4 regions of the Pantoea phytobeneficialis genome follow, and region 1 is predicted to be linked to each of the others. Evidence: predicted binding sites of a transcription regulator. Region 1 holds the regulator's gene; each other region holds the start of a gene.
What was found. The regulator LexA, encoded in region 1, represses DNA repair genes until DNA is damaged. The targets are predictions, from matches to a motif close to TNCTGTATGTACATACAGNA.

Region 1 (4,572 bases):
CAGTCTTTAACTTCTCGCTCGGCCTGATCTTTTGCGTAGCCGTAGCGTTCCTGAATTTTCCCGACAAGCTGATCGCGTTTCCCTTCAATGACCGTCATATCGTCATCCGTCAGCTTGCCCCATTTTTCTTTCACTTTCCCTTTGAATTGTTTCCAGTTTCCGCTCACTTCGTCTTTGTTCATAACCTTTCTCCATGTTATGTCGAGTGATAGTGGTGGAATACCCAACGCCAGCGGGTAAAACCAACATAAAGCGCTACTCATTCGCGCTGATAAGGATAACTATAGTAGACATTACGGAATGGTTAGCACACTTACGGATTATTCTGTATTCAAAGCATCATAGTTAACTGTTTGCGAACCAGCTGTCATGACGCCAGTGACGACGCCAGACGAACCAGAGCGTTATTCCACGCACGGCCAGAAACACCGTCACCGCCAGCCACAATCCATGATTACCTAACCAGGGAAGCGTCAGTAATGACAGGCCATAACCGAGCGCCGCCAGCGCCATGCTGTTACGCATTTCCCGGCCGCGCGTTGCCCCGATAAACATGCCATCCAACAGGTAGCACCACACGCCCACTAACGGCATCACCACCTGCCATAACAGATAGCGATCGGCCGCATCGCGTAATGCCTCCAGTGAAGTCAGCAGGGCCACGATATGGGTGCCAAATAACGCATAAATCGCCGCAAACAGCAGCGCGACCAACCCCGCCTGACGGCAGGCAGCATGCCAGATGAGCAATAGCCGGCTGCGATCTTTGGCACCGACGGCTTCACCAGAACACGCTTCAACCGCATAAGCAAAGCCATCCTGTGCATACGCGGTGAAAGTCAGAAACATCAACAGCACCGCATTGACCGCTACCACATCCGGGCCAATACGTGCACCGAGTATCGTCAGGGAAGCAAAGCAGATTTGTAGCAGGAAGGAGCGCAGCATAATGTCGCGATTGAGGCGAAACAGACGAGCAGCATCACCGCGCCAACTCTCCCGCAGCATCGCCAAATCAATTCCGCGCAGCTTCAATACACGCGCCACCATCCATAATCCGACGGCAAGTGTCGTATATTCAGCCAGTGCCGTTGCTGCTGCGGCACCTGCTACGCCCCAATGCAGCCCCAACACAAACGCCAGATCCAACAGGATATTGACCAAATTCCCCACCACCAGTAGCACCACTGGCGCACGCGCATATTGCACCCCCAACAACCAACCGAGGATGACCAGGTTTGCCAGCGTGGCGGGAGCGCTCAGCCAGCGAATCTGAATGAACAATTGCGCCTGCTGTTGGACCTCCTGGCTGCCACCCATCAGCACCGCTGCCAGATTACTGACTGGCGTGCGCAGCAAAATAAACAGCACACCGGCCACCAGGGCAATGAGTAAAGGCTGGGTAAGCGCCCGAGCCAGTGCCTTTTTGTTGCCAGCACCAAATGCCTGAGCAGTCAGCCCGGTGGTGCTCATACGTAAAAACAGCAGCAACATAAAGATGAAACTGGTCGCCGTGGTGCCAACCGCCACACCGCCGAGATAAATGGGACTATCGAGATGACCAATGACGGCGGTATCAACCACGCCAAGTAGCGGAACAGTGATATTGGAGAGAATCATAGGCAGCGCCAGCCGCCAGAGTGCTTTGTCAGAGGAGGAAAACAGCTGCATCAGCCCGTCCCGGTTTGCTGCACTACCGTCTTGTCAGAGAATAAAACCACGGCAGCACAGAAGGCTGCCGTAGCAGGGGGAATCAAGGTATCAGAGCCACTCGCCGTTACGCACAATGCCTACCGCCAGTCCTTCGACCGTCAGGGATTGTTCGCGGGTATCGACAACAATCGGCTGGAAGTCGCTGTTTTCCGGCAGCAGTTGCACAATTGCGCCCTGCTTTTTCCAGCGCTTCACCGTGACTTCGTCATCGATACGTGCGACGACAACCTGGCCGTTACGCACTTCCTGTGTTTTGTGTACCGCCAGCAGATCGCCATCCATAATGCCGATATCTTTCATCGACATGCCGCTGACACGCAGCAGGAAATCAGCGCTGGGTTTGAACAGGTTAGCATCGACCTGGTAGTGCGCTTCAATGTGCTCCTGCGCCAGCAAAGGTTCACCCGCAGCGACACGGCCAACCAATGGCAGCCCCTCACTGGCTTCTTCTTCCATCAATAAACGAATGCCGCGCGAAGCGCCGGAAACGATCTCAATAACGCCTTTACGCGCTAATGCTTTCAGGTGTTCTTCTGCCGCATTAGGTGAGCGGAAGCCCAGCTGCGAAGCAATTTCCGCACGCGTTGGCGGCATGCCCGTCTGGTTAATATGGTCGCGAATCAGATCATAGACCTGTTGCTGCCTGCTGGTTAACGCTTTCATCCCGCCCCCTGGTTGTTTATACAGTCGCTGTGAGTATATACAGGTATTGGTGAAATGGAAACCAAAACTGAGGGAAAAATCAGCGAGTTGATGAATCCGGAATCCTTATCGCAAATGTGACCAAAGCAGCGCGATCCAGACAAACAGCGCCAGTAAAATAGCCAGCAACACGGCGGCCGATCCCATGTCTTTCGCGCGTCCAGCCAGCGGATGGCGTTCCTGACCAATGCGGTCGACCACGGCTTCAATGGCGCTATTCAGGATCTCAACAATGACCACCAGCACTACGGAACCAATCATGAGTACGCGGGAAATCGCATCAACATCCAGCCAGCACGCCACTATAATTGCCACTAATGCGGCAATAGCTTCCTGGCGAAACGCTGCTTCATGTGTCCAGGCAGCGCGCAATCCCTGCCAGGAATAACCGGCTGCTTTCACTATCCTGAGAAAACCGGTGACGTTATTTGCCATGTCGTTGAACCCTTTACTCGTTTTGACGTCAGTCTGGGCAGCCGGAGTGGTGCAGCCACAGATTTTCGCGGCGCATTCTGGTATGCTTGCCGCGCTTTGCTAACAAGAGGCTTGAAGTTGTCTATGTCAGGTTGGCGTAAACTTTATTATAAATTATTGAATTTACCACTCTCCATTTTGGTAAAGAGTAAGGCCATTCCCGCCGATCCCGTGTCCGAGCATGGACTGGATCCGACGCGGCCTATCCTGTATGTACTGCCTTATGATTCCAAGGCCGATCTCCTCACACTGCGTTCGCAGTGTCTGAAACACGATCTGCCCGATCCGCTCGCACCGCTGGAAATTGACGGCTCATTGCTGCCGCGACATGTGTTTATCCACGATGGACCGCGTGTTTTCCCGTATTTCGTGCCGAATCTGGAGTCCGTAAAGCTGTTCCATGACTACCTTGATCTGCACCGCAGCAACCCGGAACTGGATGTACAGATGCTGCCAGTATCGGTGATGTTTGGACGTGCACCAGGACGTGAAGTTCAGGGGGAATCCACCCCTCACCTGCGTATTCTGAACGGTGTGCAGAAATTCTTCGCCATTCTCTGGCATGGTCGCGATAGCTTTGTGCGCTTTTCGCCGACCGTTTCACTGCGCCAGATGGCGACCGAACACGGTACGGATAAGTCGATAGCCCAGAAACTGGCACGCGTGGCGCGGATCCACTTCGCCCGCCAGCGTCTGGCTGCGATTGGCCCGCGCTTGCCCGCCCGCCAGGATCTGTTTAATAAGCTGCTGCAATCGAAAGCGATTGAAAAAGCGGTGGAAGACGAGGCGCGCAGCAAAAAGATTTCCCACGAGAAAGCACAGCAAAACGCCGTCGAATTGATGGAAGAGATTGCTGCCGACTTCTCGTATGAAGCTATCCGCGTCACCGATCGCGTGATGGGCTGGATGTGGAGTCGTCTCTATCAGGGGATCAACGTGAATGGTGGCGAGCGAGTGCGCCAGTTGGCACAGGATGGACATGAGATCGTTTATGTCCCCTGCCATCGTAGCCACATGGATTACTTGCTGCTTTCCTACGTTCTCTATCATCAGGGACTGGTGCCGCCGCACATCGCCGCAGGTATCAACCTGAATTTCTGGCCCGCCGGGCCGATTTTCCGTCGCCTTGGCGCGTTCTTTATTCGCCGCACCTTCAAGGGCAACAAGCTTTACTCTACGGTCTTCCGTGAATATCTGGGCGAGTTGTTTAATCGCGGTTATTCGGTTGAATACTTTGTGGAAGGCGGGCGCTCACGTACTGGCCGCTTGCTGGAACCAAAAACCGGCACGCTGTCGATGACATTGCAGGCATTGCTACGCGGCGGTAGCCGTCCCATCACCTTCGTGCCGATTTATATTGGCTACGAACATGTGATGGAAGTCGGCACCTATGCCAAAGAACTGCGTGGTGCAGCGAAAGAAAAAGAAGGCTTTATGCAGATGGTGCGCGGCCTGCGTAAGCTGCGCAATCTTGGCCAGGGTTATGTGAACTTCGGTGAACCCCTGCCGTTGGTGAACTATCTGAACAAACATGTGCCGGAATGGCGCGAGGCGATTGATCCGATCGAGCCGCAGCGTCAGGCGTGGATGAACCCCGCAGTGAATGACATCGCTAACCGCCTGATGGTGCGGATTAACGATGCGGGTGCCGCCAATGCCATGAACCTGTGCGTCACCGCGTTA
Region 2 (4,572 bases), 1.1 Mb from region 1:
AATCGCCATTCCGGCGCGCTGGCCTGCCATTTCGCGACCATAATTCAGCGCGGCACGCAGCACAAAACACAGCAGCAACAGGGCAAACTGGCTCAACAGTTCCGTGCGAGGTTGATGGGCGATAATCAGAGCTTGAAGTAGCGTGGCGAGCAGCCAGGCTTGGGCGATAATCACCAGGGCGCTGGCAAATCCCAATAGAGAAACCAGACGCAAACTACGCGCACCGTGATGACGTTGCTGGCGGAGCCAGCGGAGAAGTTCCTGTTGTCGCGATTTGTTCATACGAAGCCGTTCAATTACTCAGAAGAGAAGTCGTTGCGAAGCAAAAACCCCAACAACGTCAGGCGCATGAACTGTAGCACGCAGGTAATAAAAAAGGCGACCAAAACAGGTCGCCTTCAGCAAATATGATCAGGTTATTAACAAGTTACTTATCGTTTTTAACCAAACCATCCAGGTAACGCTCTGCATCCAGCGCCGCCATACAGCCGGTGCCTGCTGAGGTGATTGCCTGGCGATAGATATGGTCCATCACATCGCCCGCGGCAAACACGCCAGGGATGCTGGTCTGGGTCGCATTGCCATGCAGACCAGACTGAACTTTGATGTAACCATTCTCCAGGGCTAACTGGCCTTCAAAGATGGCGGTGTTGGGGCTGTGGCCGATAGCGACAAACAGGCCGGCCACTTCCAGTGATTCAGCCGCGTCACCTTTGGTCGACAACAGTTTCAGACCGGTTACGCCCATCTGATCTCCCACGACTTCGTCCAGCGTACGGTCGGTATGCAACACGATATTGCCGTTGCGTACCTTTTCCATCAGGCGGTCGATAAGGATTTTTTCGGCACGGAAGCTATCACGACGGTGAATCAGATGCACCTCAGCGGCGATATTCGCCAGGTACAGCGCTTCTTCCACGGCGGTGTTGCCGCCACCGATGACCGCGACTTTCTGATTGCGATAGAAAAAACCGTCGCAGGTTGCACAGGCCGATACGCCTTTACCTTTAAACGCTTCTTCTGACGGCAAGCCGAGATAACGGGCGGAAGCACCGGTCGCGATGATCAGCGCATCGGCGGTGTACTCGCCGCTGTCACCGGTCAGGCGGAAAGGACGGTTCTGCAAATCGACCGTGTGAATATGGTCGAAAATGATTTCGGTATTAAACTTTTCGGCATGTTCGTGCATGCGTTCCATCAGCGATGGACCTGTCAGATCGTGCGGGTCGCCTGGCCAGTTCTCCACTTCGGTGGTGGTGGTGAGCTGACCGCCTTTTTCCAGACCGGTAATCAATACCGGATTCAGGTTGGCGCGCGCGGCATAGACTGCAGCGGTGTAACCGGCAGGGCCGGAGCCCAGAATGAGCAGCTTACTGTGTTTGGCCGTACTCATGTGTTCCTCAGTTTTTTGTCTGACAACATAGCTAGCGATTGTAGGGAAATTGCCGCCGCAAAAAAAGTCTTCAGCAATTTTGTTAACAATCGCTGCGAGCGGCGTAGACGATGAGAAGGAATTCTGCACGCGGATTGCGCCAAAAGGGGGCAATGCTCGGTAATTAGTGGTGCAGCTGTATAAAAAATCTCATTAGAAAACAGGAACCCAGCACTCTGTCTGGCATCTTGTACTGAATTTGGATGTTTTACTTTGACAATCGCCTGCGCATTTGCGAAAACATTGTCAGAAGCAAAGAAGATTTAGCGATACAAAACAGAATTTCATACCTGTTTTGGTTTGTTTCGCCAGATTTAAACAGTCTGACATTGGTAATGACGCATGATGTGGACAGACAACATGCGTCATACGGATGGTCGCATTACTGCACAGGCTTATCGTCTTCACTTCGAGTAAGGCCCTGAGCAATGAATGTTTTCAGGGTGTGGCAGGTTAAGGGAAGGAATTAAGAGAGACAATAATAATGGTAGACAATAAGAAGCGCCCCGGAAAAGATCTGGATCGTATCGACAGAAACATTCTGAATGAATTGCAGAAAGACGGTCGTATTTCCAATGTCGAGCTTTCGAAACGTGTTGGATTATCACCGACGCCGTGTCTTGAGCGTGTTCGTCGCCTGGAACGTCAGGGTTTCATTCTTGGCTATACCGCACAGCTCAACCCGCACTATCTCGATGCTTCGCTGCTGGTATTTGTTGAGATTACTCTGAATCGTGGCGCGCCAGATGTGTTTGAGCAATTTAACGCCGCCGTGCAAAAACTTGAGGAAACTCAAGAGTGTCACCTCGTTTCCGGTGACTTTGACTATCTGCTGAAAACCCGTGTGCCGGATATGTCAGCATATCGCAAGCTGTTGGGTGAGACCTTGCTACGCCTGCCGGGCGTAAACGACACCCGCACCTATGTGGTAATGGAAGAGGTCAAACAGAGCAATCGCCTGGTGATCAAAACCCGTTAACGCAGGGCAGGTGCAAAGCGTGCAGGATTTCGGTACACTCCTGTGAATTCATACAGGACCAGCGTCGGGCCAGCCCGACGCTGTTGCCTTCTTAATTTACAGGCACCTGGAGTGTTCTCTTGAGCCAGGAATATACAGAAGACAAAGACGTTTCATTACAACCGCTGAGCAGCGGACGTCGGCTGCTTGAAGCGTTGCTTATCCTTGTGGCCCTGTTTGCCATCTATCTGATGGTTTCTTTGGTCAGTTTTAACCCTTCCGATCCCAGTTGGTCGCAAACGGCCTGGCACGAGCCTATCCACAATCTGGGTGGCAGCGTCGGTGCATGGCTAGCCGACACCTTGCTGTTTATCTTCGGCGTGATGGCCTATGCCATTCCTCCGGTCATTATTGGCTTGTGCTGGATTACTTTCCGTCAGCGCGATCGTCACGACTACATCGATTACTTTGCGGTGGGGCTGCGCCTGATTGGCGTGCTGGCGCTGGTGGTAACCACCTGTGGTCTGGCGGCGCTTAACGCTGACGACATCTGGTATTTCGCCTCCGGTGGTGTGATCGGCAGTCTGATCAGCAACGCGATGGCACCCTGGTTCAGCTCCGCAGGTGGCACTTTAACGCTGCTGTGCGTCTGGGCGGCGGGGATTACCCTCTACACCGGTTGGTCATGGTTAACGATTGCCGAAAGAATCGGCGGTGTTGTGATGGGCGTGCTGACATTTGCCAGCAATCGCTCCCGCCAGGATGAACCCTGGCAGGAAGAAGATGAATACGAGGACGAGCAGGAGCCGGCCGATGAGGCGGTACCCGCATTGCGTGCGGCTGCATCTGATGACGATGATGTGCTGCTGGCAAAACCGCGTAAGGTGAATGAGGCACCGCTTGATGCTACTGGGGATGATCCCCTGTTGGCGAAAGCCAGTGCCGCTACGGCAGCAGCGATTGCGGTGAGCAGCGAAGCGGCTCGCCAGGAACCCGTAGTACAACCGACAACGTCGCCAGCGGTTGTGCCCGCAGCGCCGCAGCCGGTGGTGCAATCGGTCCAGCCTGCGGCTACGGTTCCTCCTGCTCCGACAACACCGGTGGTGGCTGAAACTCCCGCCGCGCCGCCGTTGTACCGTTTTGAAGTGCCGGCGGAAACCTCGCCGTTCTCACCGGTCGACGAGGACGATGGCCCGAGGATGGGGAACTGGCAGGATGCTACGCAGGCACCCTCCGCGCTCAATACCACCGCCAGTGTGGCGCTGGCCGCCGGAGCGGCAAAAGTTGCTGCTTCCAGTGCGCCTTATACGCCAGCTTTCGATGTGGTGCCGGAGCGTGATTACAATCCGCAAGTTAAGCAGGGTATTGGCCCGGAGCTGCCTCGTCCGAACCCGGTGAAATTACCTACGCGCCGTGAGCTGGCTTCTTATGGCATCAAGCTTCCGTCACAGCGGATGGCTGAAGAGAAAGCTAAAGAGTCAGAACAGCAGGCTACCGCCGCGCTGGATCCTGTCGCGGCTCAAGATGCTGCGGCGTTACAGGAAGCGCAATTGCGTGACGCTTTTCAGTCTCAACAGCAGCAGCGTTATGGCGAAAGTTGGCACACGGATGCGGAAGACGAAGATGCGTTGCAGCAGGCACAACTGGCGCGTCAGTTTGCTGAACAGCAGCAACAGCGTTACCGTGCAGAAAAAGAAGCTGAAGCGGATGACGGGCCGGTATTTAATCTCGACACATCGTCGGCCTTTGATTTCTCACCGATGAAAGATCTGGTGGATGACAGCCCGAGTGAACCGTTATTCACCATTGCGGCCACGCCAGAACCTGAAGCTCCTGCACCTGCACAGTGGCAGCAGCCGGTTGCGCCGCAGCCGGAGGTGATGCCCTCCTTCGATGAAGAGAGCAGCCCGTGGTCAGCCGCTGAAGAAGCGGAACCGGTTGAGGAAGAGAAACCGGCCAAATCGGTACACGATAGCCTGTTCCATCCCTTCCTGGTGCGCCATGAACAGCCGCTGGAGCGTCCATCCACGCCTTTGCCAACGCTGGATCTGCTGACGCCACCACCCTCGGAAGAAGAGCCGGTAGATATGTTCGCGCTGGAGCAAACGGCGCGATTGGTAGAAGCGCGCCTTGCTGATTACCGCGTGAAGGCGGAGGTCGTCGGTATCTCGCCGGGGCCGGT
Region 3 (4,572 bases), 1.5 Mb from region 1:
CGAGTTCTTGATTGAAAAAATTTTCACCCCGGATGATTACACCCTGACCTACAGCCATATCGACCGCATCATCATTGGTGGCGTGATGCCGGTGACCAGGTCGGTGACCATCGGCAGTGAAGTGGGTAAGCAGTTGGGCGTGAGTTATTTTCTCGAACGCCGCGAACTGGGGGTGATAAACATCGGCGGCCCCGGCCTGATTGAAGTGGATGGCAAAACCTGGGAAATTGGTCACCAGGAAGCGTTGTATGTCGGCCAGGGCGCACAACAGGTGCTTTTTCGCAGCAGCGAAGCCAGTCATCCGGCGAAGTTTTATTACAACAGCGCCCCGGCGCATACCCACTATCCGGACAAAAAAATCACCCTTGAGGATGCCGTGAAAGCCACCCTCGGTGATGCCGCCACCTCTAACCGCCGCACCATCAACAAATTTATCGTGCCGGATGTACTACCAACCTGTCAGCTGACCATGGGCCTGACGCGTCTTGACGACGGCAATTTGTGGAACACCATGCCGTGCCACACCCATGAACGCCGCATGGAGGTCTATTTCTATTTTGATATGGCTGAGGACAGCGCGGTGTTTCATATGATGGGACAGCCGCAGGAAACCCGCCATCTGTTGGTACATAACGAGCAGGCGGTGATTTCGCCAAGCTGGTCAATCCATGCCGGTGTTGGCACCCAACGCTATACCTTTATCTGGGGCATGGTGGGTGAAAATCAGGTGTTTGATGACATGGACCACGTCAGCGTCAGCGCTCTGCGCTAGTGCCTAAGGAGAAGATAATGATTCTGAACGCTTTTCATCTTGAAGGAAAAATCGCGCTGGTCACCGGTTGTAACACTGGATTGGGTCAGGGGATGGCGATCGGTCTGGCACAGGCGGGCTGCGATATTATTGGTGTCAACCGCGCCGGACCGGATGATACCGCCGCCAAAGTTGAAGCACTGGGACGCCGTTTCTGGCCGATTCAGGCCGATCTGAGCCACCCCTCCATCGTGCCACAGGTGGTGGAACAGGCGGTCGCACTGGCGGGACGCATTGATATTCTGGTCAATAACGCGGGGATTATCCGGCGTGAGGATGCGCTGAACTTTAGCGAAAAAGACTGGGACGATGTGATGAATATCAACAGCAAGAGCCTGTTTTTCCTCTCTCAACAGGTGGCGCGACAATTTATCGCGCAGGGGAATGGCGGCAAGATCATCAACATCGCCTCGATGCTCTCTTTCCAGGGTGGAATCCGCGTGCCCTCCTATACCGCATCGAAAAGCGCCGTCATGGGGCTGACACGGCTGATGGCCAATGAATGGGCGAAGCACGGCATCAATGTCAACGCCATTGCCCCCGGTTACATGGCGACGAACAACACGCAACAAATCCGTGATGATGAGTCGCGCAGTGAAGAGATCCTCGCCCGTATCCCTGCCGGACGTTGGGGCGCACCGGACGATATGATGGGGCCAGTGGTGTTCCTCGCTTCCAGTGCATCGGATTACGTTCACGGCTATACGCTAGCGGTGGATGGCGGTTGGCTGGCGCGCTAAGCTGCTCTTTTCCCGCGTCATTCTGACGCGGGTATCGTCTTAAATTCACGCCTGGTTACAGCGTCACATATTCTCATTCACTGGATAAATCCCTATACTGGATGCATCGACAGTTTGCAGCCAGGTTTTATCATGACGGCCGAAGGCCACATCATTTTCGCCATTGCCAGTGCTATTTTTGCCAAGCGCGCGGAGCTCACGCCGGTAATGGCCAGTGCCGACTGGTGGCATCTGGTGCCGGCTGCACTGCTGACCTGTTTGCTGCCGGATATTGATCATCCCAAATCGGTGCTGGGACAACGTCTGAAGTGGCTTTCCCAGCCCATCGCTCGCGCCTTTGGTCATCGCGGTTTTACCCACAGCCTGCTGGCGGTGGCAGTAAGCTTGTGGCTGTTTCAGATTAATGTCCCCGCCAGTTGGCCCATCCCTGCGGATGTGTTGCAGGGCATGACTCTGGGCTATCTCAGCCATATTGTCGCCGATATGCTGACACCCGCTGGCGTTCCCCTGCTGTGGCCCTGCCGTTGGCGCTTTCGCCTGCCGCTGCTGAACAGCCAAAAAGGCAACCAACTGGAGCGCGCCCTTTGCCTCGCACTGGTCGGCTACGCGCTGTGGTTTCCACCTGGCTTGCCGTCTTTTGGTGCAAACGGCTGGCCTGAACAATTGTTCAACACCTTACAAAATGGCGTAGGCCGCATAATAAACAGTCAAAGCGCGCGATAATCAGACAAAAATCAGGATAAAGTTATAATCAATTCCATTTGGATATAAGCCTGCCCATTTATGAACTGTTAACATGCGCGGATTCCTTTCAGGAATCACCCTGTATTCCGCGCCTGAACATGCAGAGGCGCGGCAAATCTCTGGAGTAGAGCATGGATTTTCCCCTGATTATTAATCTCGTGGTGTTCGCCGCGTTGCTGGTGTTATTAGCACGCATTGGCAACGCGCGCTGGAGCCTGTCAAAACGCGTATTAACTGGCCTGGTGTTCGGCGTGTTGTTTGGTCTGGCGCTGCAAGCCATATACGGTGAGAACAGCCCGGTGGTGAAAGCCTCGATTGGCTGGTTCAACATTGTCGGCAACGGTTACGTGCAATTGTTGCAGATGATCGTGATGCCGCTGGTCTTCGCTTCCATCCTCAGCGCGGTGGCTCGCCTGCACAATGCCTCTTCACTGGGCAAAATCAGCGTACTGACCATCGGCGTGTTGTTGTTTACTACGGCGATTTCAGCGCTGGTAGGCGTGATGGTCACTGGCCTGTTTGGTTTAACCGCAGATGGCCTGGTGCAAGGTGCGCAGGAAACCGCGCGCCTGAACGCGATTCAGAGCAACTACATCGGAAAAGTGGCCGATCTGACCGTGCCACAACTGCTGCTCTCCTTTATCCCTAAAAATCCGTTTGCCGATCTCACCGGCGCTAGCCCGACCTCGATCATCAGCGTGGTGATTTTCGCCGCGTTTCTCGGCGTGGCGGCGTTGCAGTTGTTGAAAGATGACAAAGCGAAAGGCGAACGTGTGCTGGTGGCAATCGACACCCTGCAATCCTGGGTGATGAAACTGGTTCGTTTGATCATGAAGCTGACACCCTACGGTGTGCTGGCCCTGATGACCAAAGTAGTCGCGGGTTCTAACCTTCAGGACATCATTAAGCTCGGTGGCTTTGTTGTGGCCTCTTATCTGGGCCTGGCGATTATGTTTGGCGTGCACGCGCTGCTGCTCTCTTTCAACGGCATCAATCCGCTGCGTTTCTTTCGCAAAGTGTGGCCGGTGATTACCTTTGCTTTTACCAGCCGTTCCAGCGCCGCCAGTATCCCGTTGAACGTTGAAACCCAGACGCGTCGCCTTGGTGTGCCGGAATCCATCGCCAGCTTCTCGGCCTCCTTTGGTGCCACCATTGGACAGAATGGTTGTGCCGGTCTGTATCCGACCATGCTGGCGGTGATGGTTGCACCGACTGTCGGGATCAACCCGTTTGACCCGCTGTGGATTGCCACCCTGGTAGGGATCGTCACCCTCAGCTCAGCCGGTGTGGCCGGTGTGGGCGGCGGTGCCACCTTTGCCGCCTTGATCGTGCTGCCCGCGATGGGCCTGCCGGTAACACTGGTCGCGCTGTTGATCTCCATCGAACCGTTGATTGATATGGGCCGCACCGCGCTCAACGTCAATGGCGCAATGACCGCTGGCTCCCTGACCAGCCGCTGGCTTGGCCTGACCGACAAAAAAGTGCTGGAGAGCGACGACCACGCCGAACTGGCGCATCGTTAATTACCTGCACATCCCGTAGCGGCACGATGTATCGTGCGAGGTTCCACACCCGAAATCCGCGCGATAAATCGCGCCGCTACGCGTTCCTCTCCTCAATCTCTGGCAATCATGGCGCTACCGTCAGGAAAGTGTTAAGCATGGTAAATAGTGGAAAAACCAGCCACTTTCCGCTTGTGTTTTGCCGGTGAAAAGCCAATCCTGCTACCAGTCATAGCAGGAGAACTACCGATGAAAAAAGTTATCGCCTCCGTGCTGGCGTTAACCTTATTAACACCAGCCATCGCCCTTGCCCACCCAGGTCCGTGGGGACCCGGCCCAGGTCCTGGACCGCACTGGGGTGGACCAGGTCCATTACGTTTCTTACCCGATGCCGCGACAGCGGTGTTGATTGGCGGTCTGACCTATTATCTGTTGAATGGCAGCTACTATCAGCGTCAGGGCGATACCTACGTTGTGGTGCAGCCACCGCAGTCAGAGCCGGTAGCCGGTATGCGTGTGCTCGACTTCAACGGCAAGCGTTATTACGTGCAGGATGGTCATTACTATCAGCGCGATATCAACGGCAGCTATAACGAAGTGCCACGCCCCTACGGCTTGTAAGCCACAAACAAAAACGGCCCGTCACTGACGGGCCGTTTGCTATTCTGCAACCTTTACTGCGTCGCTTGCGGGTCGGTATCGTACTCTTTACAGCTCTGGAAGCCGTAGTTCATCACATGTCCCGTGTCGTTATAGCTGACGAAGTAAGTCTGGA
Region 4 (4,572 bases), 960 kb from region 1:
GTGATGTCCTCGCTGGCTCCGCTCGGCTCACGCCTGACCGGTATTGTGACTACCACCGACAACGGTGGGTCTACCGGACGCATCCGCCGTTCAGAAGGCGGCATCGCCTGGGGCGATATGCGCAACTGTATCAACCAGTTGATCACAGAACCGAGCGTCGGTTCCGCCATGTTCGAATATCGTTTCACCGGCAACGGCGAACTGGCCGGCCACAATCTTGGCAACCTGATCCTGAAAGCGCTCGACCATCTCAGCGTGCGGCCACTGGAAGCGATCAATATCATTCGTAATCTGCTGAAAGTGGATGCGTTCTTGATTCCGATGTCAGAGCAGCCCGTGGATTTGGTGGCGCAGGATAGCGAAGGCAATATGGTTTACGGCGAAACGGCCGTCGATGAGATGCAACAAGCACCGCAGGAATTGATGCTACATCCGAATGTGGTGCCCACCCGGGAAGCACTGGACGCGATTGCTGAAGCCGATTTGATTCTGATCGGTCCCGGCAGTTTTTATACCAGTCTGATGCCAATTCTGCTGATGGAAGAGATGGCGCGTGCGCTGCGTCGTACCCCCGCCACTATGGTGTTTATCGGTAATCTTGGGCGCGAACTCAGTCCGGCAGCCGCTCGCCTGACCGTCGCGGATAAGCTGGTAATTATGGAAAAAGCGATAGGCAAACGGGTGATTGATGCGGTGGTGGTCAGCCCGGCAGCGGATATTCGCGGTGTGGAAGGACGCTTAATTGTCCGTGAACCGCTGGAAGCGGCGGATATCAAATATCGCCATGACCGCCAGTTGTTACGCCTGGCGCTGGAGCATGCCATCCAGGCATTTTGAAACAAGGCGTGATAAACACGCCGCCACGACTCACCCGCGCTGAGAGTCGTAGCGGCGCGATTTATCGCGCATTAGGACGCAGCGATAAACAGCTCGCGCAGTTCGTGCAACTGATCACGCACCCGTGCCGCTTCTTCAAACTCCAGATTCTGCGCGTGTTGTTGCATCTGTCCTTCCAGCTCGTGAATCTTCTTCTGCATCGCCTGCGGGGTGAGCGCCAGATAGCTGGCTTCGGCTTCAGCGGCGCTGCGCGTGGCGGTTTTGCCCTTGCCACGGGTTTTGACCACGTTTTTGCCCAGCTCCAGAATATCGGTGATTTTTTTGTTCAGTCCCTGCGGCACGATGCCGTTGGCTTCGTTATACCGCTCCTGCTTCTCACGACGTCGCTCAGTCTCCTCGATGGCGCGTGCCATTGAGTTGGTGATCTTATCTGCGTAAAGAATCGCTTTACCGTTAATGTTACGTGCGGCGCGGCCAATGGTCTGAATCAGAGAACGCTCCGAACGCAGGAAGCCCTCTTTATCGGCATCGAGAATCGCCACCAGCGACACTTCCGGCATATCCAGCCCTTCACGCAACAGGTTGATCCCCACCAGCACATCAAATTCCCCCAGACGCAGGTCGCGGATGATCTCCATACGCTCCACCGTATCGATGTCTGAGTGCAGATAACGCACCTTCTCGCCGTGCTCCTCCAGATATTCGGTGAGATCTTCCGCCATGCGTTTAGTCAGGGTGGTCACCAGCACACGTTCGTTGACCTCGACGCGTTTGCGGATCTCCGACAGCAGGTCATCCACCTGGGTGGTCACCGGACGTACTTCGAGGATCGGATCGAGCAGCCCTGTCGGACGCACCACCTGATCAATCACCTCACCACCGGATTTCTCCAGCTCGTAATTACCCGGCGTTGCCGAAACATAAATGGTCTGCGGTGCCAGCGCTTCAAACTCTTCGAAGCGGAGCGGGCGGTTGTCCAGCGCCGACGGCAGGCGGAACCCATACTCCACCAGCGTCTCTTTACGTGCGCGGTCACCGCGATACATCCCGCCAATCTGCGGGATGGTCACATGGGACTCATCCACCACCAGCAGACCATCTGCCGGTAAGTAGTCGAACAGCGTCGGAGGCGGCTCGCCTGGCCCACGTCCGGACAGGTAGCGTGAATAGTTCTCGATACCCGAGCAGTAGCCGAGTTCGTTCATCATTTCGAGGTCAAACTGGGTACGCTGGGTAATGCGCTGCTCTTCCAGCAGCTTATTATTCTCCAGCAGGACCTGACGGCGCACCACCAGTTCCTTTTTGATCTCTTCCATTGATTGCAGGATGCGTTCGCGCGGCGTGACATAGTGGGTTTTCGGATAGACGGTAAAACGCGGCACCACCGAAACCACCTGACCGGTCAGCGGGTCAAACAATGACAACCGCTCCACTTCTTCATCAAACAGCTCCACACGCAGCGCAATCTCATCGGACTCCGCCGGGAAGATATCGATCACTTCACCGCGCACGCGGAAGGTGCCGCGCTGGAAAACCTGATCATTACGGGTATATTGCAGCTCAGCCAGACGACGCAGAATGCTGCGCTGATCGATGATCATGCCACGCGTCAGGTGCAGCATCATTTTCAGGTAGAGATCAGGGTCACCCAGACCGTAGATGGCCGACACCGACGCCACCACGATAACGTCACGTCGCTCCAGCAACGCCTTGGTGGCAGACAGACGCATCTGCTCGATGTGCTCATTCACCGAGGCATCCTTTTCGATAAAGGTATCGGAGCTGGGCACATAGGCTTCAGGCTGATAGTAGTCGTAGTAGGAGACGAAGAACTCCACCGCGTTGTCCGGAAAGAACTCCTTCATCTCTCCGTAGAGCTGTGCCGCAAGGGTCTTGTTAGGCGCCAGCACCATAGTTGGCCGGTTGAGATCGGCGATCACATTGGCGATGGTAAAGGTTTTACCCGAACCGGTTACCCCCAACAGCGTCTGGTGTGCCAGACCGTCTTCCAGCCCCTCTTCCAGACGACGAATCGCCTCAGGCTGATCCCCTGAGGGTTTAAATTCGGAGTTGAGTTTGAAGGCTTTACTCATGGTTTTTCGTTCCTGCAGGAGATATCGGCGGGCAGGCTGCTAATTCTACTCCGCTATGGCGAATTTGCCAGAAAAAAATACTGGATATATTTACAGATATCCTGCACGATAACAGGGAGCAGCAACGACTCGCTTCAGTGCAATTTATGCGGCATCTGGCAAAACCTTGTTGCGCAAGGTTATCCCCAGATGGGTGATGCTTTTAACATTTGTCAATAGAGCGTCATAAAATTGCAGTTGTATGACCAACAAGAAAAATCTCAGGCTTGATTTTAAATAACATACTGATTTATTTGTAAATCAGTAAAAAGCCCAGTTTCTCAGCATAATGTATCCAGGCCGCGTATTTCCTCGCTTGCGCTCTGTTTTCAGTCTCTAATGCACAAGGTTATCCACAGGAATAGTGGATAACTGACGGCAGCCCCGCCGCCATCGCCTGTGCATAATTTTCTAAGCCTATTCCTGGCGTGCGAAAAAAAATTTTTTTATGTTTATTTTTCCCACAGCCCGCGTGGCATTAACTATTCTTTTTCCGTGCTGACGTCACTGAAAGCCCGAAATTCCCAGTAAATAAGGCCACTTATTCCTGAGCGATCTGCCTTATTACTGCACAGATGCACCAGAAACGTTAAGCATTCAGCACCGCTAAAGTGCAGCCGTTTTATCACCCCCAGCAATTGTTAAGCATCGCTCAACTTTAATTCCTGATTTTGCCTCGCTGCTGCTGCTTTTTTTCATGGCATCAGCAAACTGGCCTGGGAATTGCAGGTTTCTCCATAAGCATACGCATCAACTCACTGATGGTGAGAGTGGCAATGATGAATCGTGTTTGACTGTTTGCCAGACGACACAGAGCGGGAGCATTCAGGCTAATTATCTGGAAGGAGAATGTCAGATGCTAAGTTTACGTTCGGTGAATCAGTTTTACGGTCAAAACCATATCCTGTGGGATGTGGACCTCGATCTGCCCCCTGGCACCTGCACGGGCGTGCTGGGTAGCCCAGGGATGGGTAAAACCACCCTGGTCAACTGCATTATGGGACGGTTGCCGATCAATAGCGGGTCGATGACCTGGCAGGAAGATGGCTCCCCCCCTGAAGATTTATTGCTGCAACCGGCGGAGCAACGTGCGCGCATGGGTATCGGCTACGTACCGCAAGGTCGCCATATTTTCTCGCAAATGAGTGTGGAAGATAACCTGCTGATTGCGCTGATGGCGGCGCATGACGACCGCAGTCGCGCCATTCCGGAAATGGTGTTCGATTTGTTCCCGGCGCTCTATTCATTACGCCACCAGCGCAGCGGAGAACTGCCGATGGATCAGCAGCAGCAGTTGGCATTAGCGCGCGCGCTGGTGTTACAACCGAAATTGCTGATCCTTGATGAACCTACCGAAGGCATGTCGCCGTGGCTGGAAGAGGAGATGGGAAATCTGATTCGCCGCCTGAACCGCGATTACGGCCTGACCATTCTGCTGCTGGAGCAACACGTCTCCTTTATCCGCCGCGTGGCTGACTATTTTCTGCTGCTGCATCGTGGTCGCAACGTGGCGCAGGGAAAAGTGGCCCAGTTGGACGATGTCACCATCAATAAATGGCTGACGGTAACCTGACATGAGCTGCCCGTAGCTACCGTCTTGAAC

Region 2: the regulator LexA is predicted to act here: its motif matches at 2,450-2,469, upstream of CTZ24_RS06745 (DNA translocase FtsK 4TM domain-containing protein).
Region 3: the regulator LexA is predicted to act here: its motif matches at 1,647-1,666, upstream of CTZ24_RS08665 (metal-dependent hydrolase).
Region 4: the regulator LexA is predicted to act here: its motif matches at 3,009-3,028, upstream of uvrB (excinuclease ABC subunit UvrB).

The regions. Positions count from the first base shown of each region.
Region 1 is NZ_CP024636.1:347,763-352,334, reverse strand. It holds gene CTZ24_RS01560 (CsbD family protein) at 1-182, opposite strand, end outside; gene dinF (MATE family efflux transporter DinF) at 346-1,671, opposite strand; gene lexA (transcriptional repressor LexA) at 1,762-2,376, opposite strand; gene CTZ24_RS01545 (diacylglycerol kinase) at 2,482-2,850, opposite strand; gene plsB (glycerol-3-phosphate 1-O-acyltransferase PlsB) at 2,974-4,572, shown strand, end outside.
Region 2 is NZ_CP024636.1:1,464,361-1,468,932, forward strand. It holds gene cydD (heme ABC transporter permease/ATP-binding protein CydD) at 1-282, opposite strand, end outside; gene trxB (thioredoxin-disulfide reductase) at 428-1,393, opposite strand; gene lrp (leucine-responsive transcriptional regulator Lrp) at 1,917-2,411, shown strand; gene CTZ24_RS06745 (DNA translocase FtsK 4TM domain-containing protein) at 2,531-4,572, shown strand, end outside.
Region 3 is NZ_CP024636.1:1,858,996-1,863,567, reverse strand. It holds gene kduI (5-dehydro-4-deoxy-D-glucuronate isomerase) at 1-772, shown strand, start outside; gene kduD (2-dehydro-3-deoxy-D-gluconate 5-dehydrogenase KduD) at 790-1,551, shown strand; gene CTZ24_RS08665 (metal-dependent hydrolase) at 1,684-2,274, shown strand; gene CTZ24_RS08660 (L-cystine transporter) at 2,427-3,818, shown strand; gene CTZ24_RS08655 (DUF6515 family protein) at 4,047-4,418, shown strand; gene osmE (osmotically-inducible lipoprotein OsmE) at 4,472-4,572, opposite strand, start outside.
Region 4 is NZ_CP024636.1:1,307,999-1,312,570, reverse strand. It holds gene CTZ24_RS06015 (gluconeogenesis factor YvcK family protein) at 1-837, shown strand, start outside; gene uvrB (excinuclease ABC subunit UvrB) at 909-2,930, opposite strand; gene CTZ24_RS06005 (ABC transporter ATP-binding protein) at 3,826-4,542, shown strand.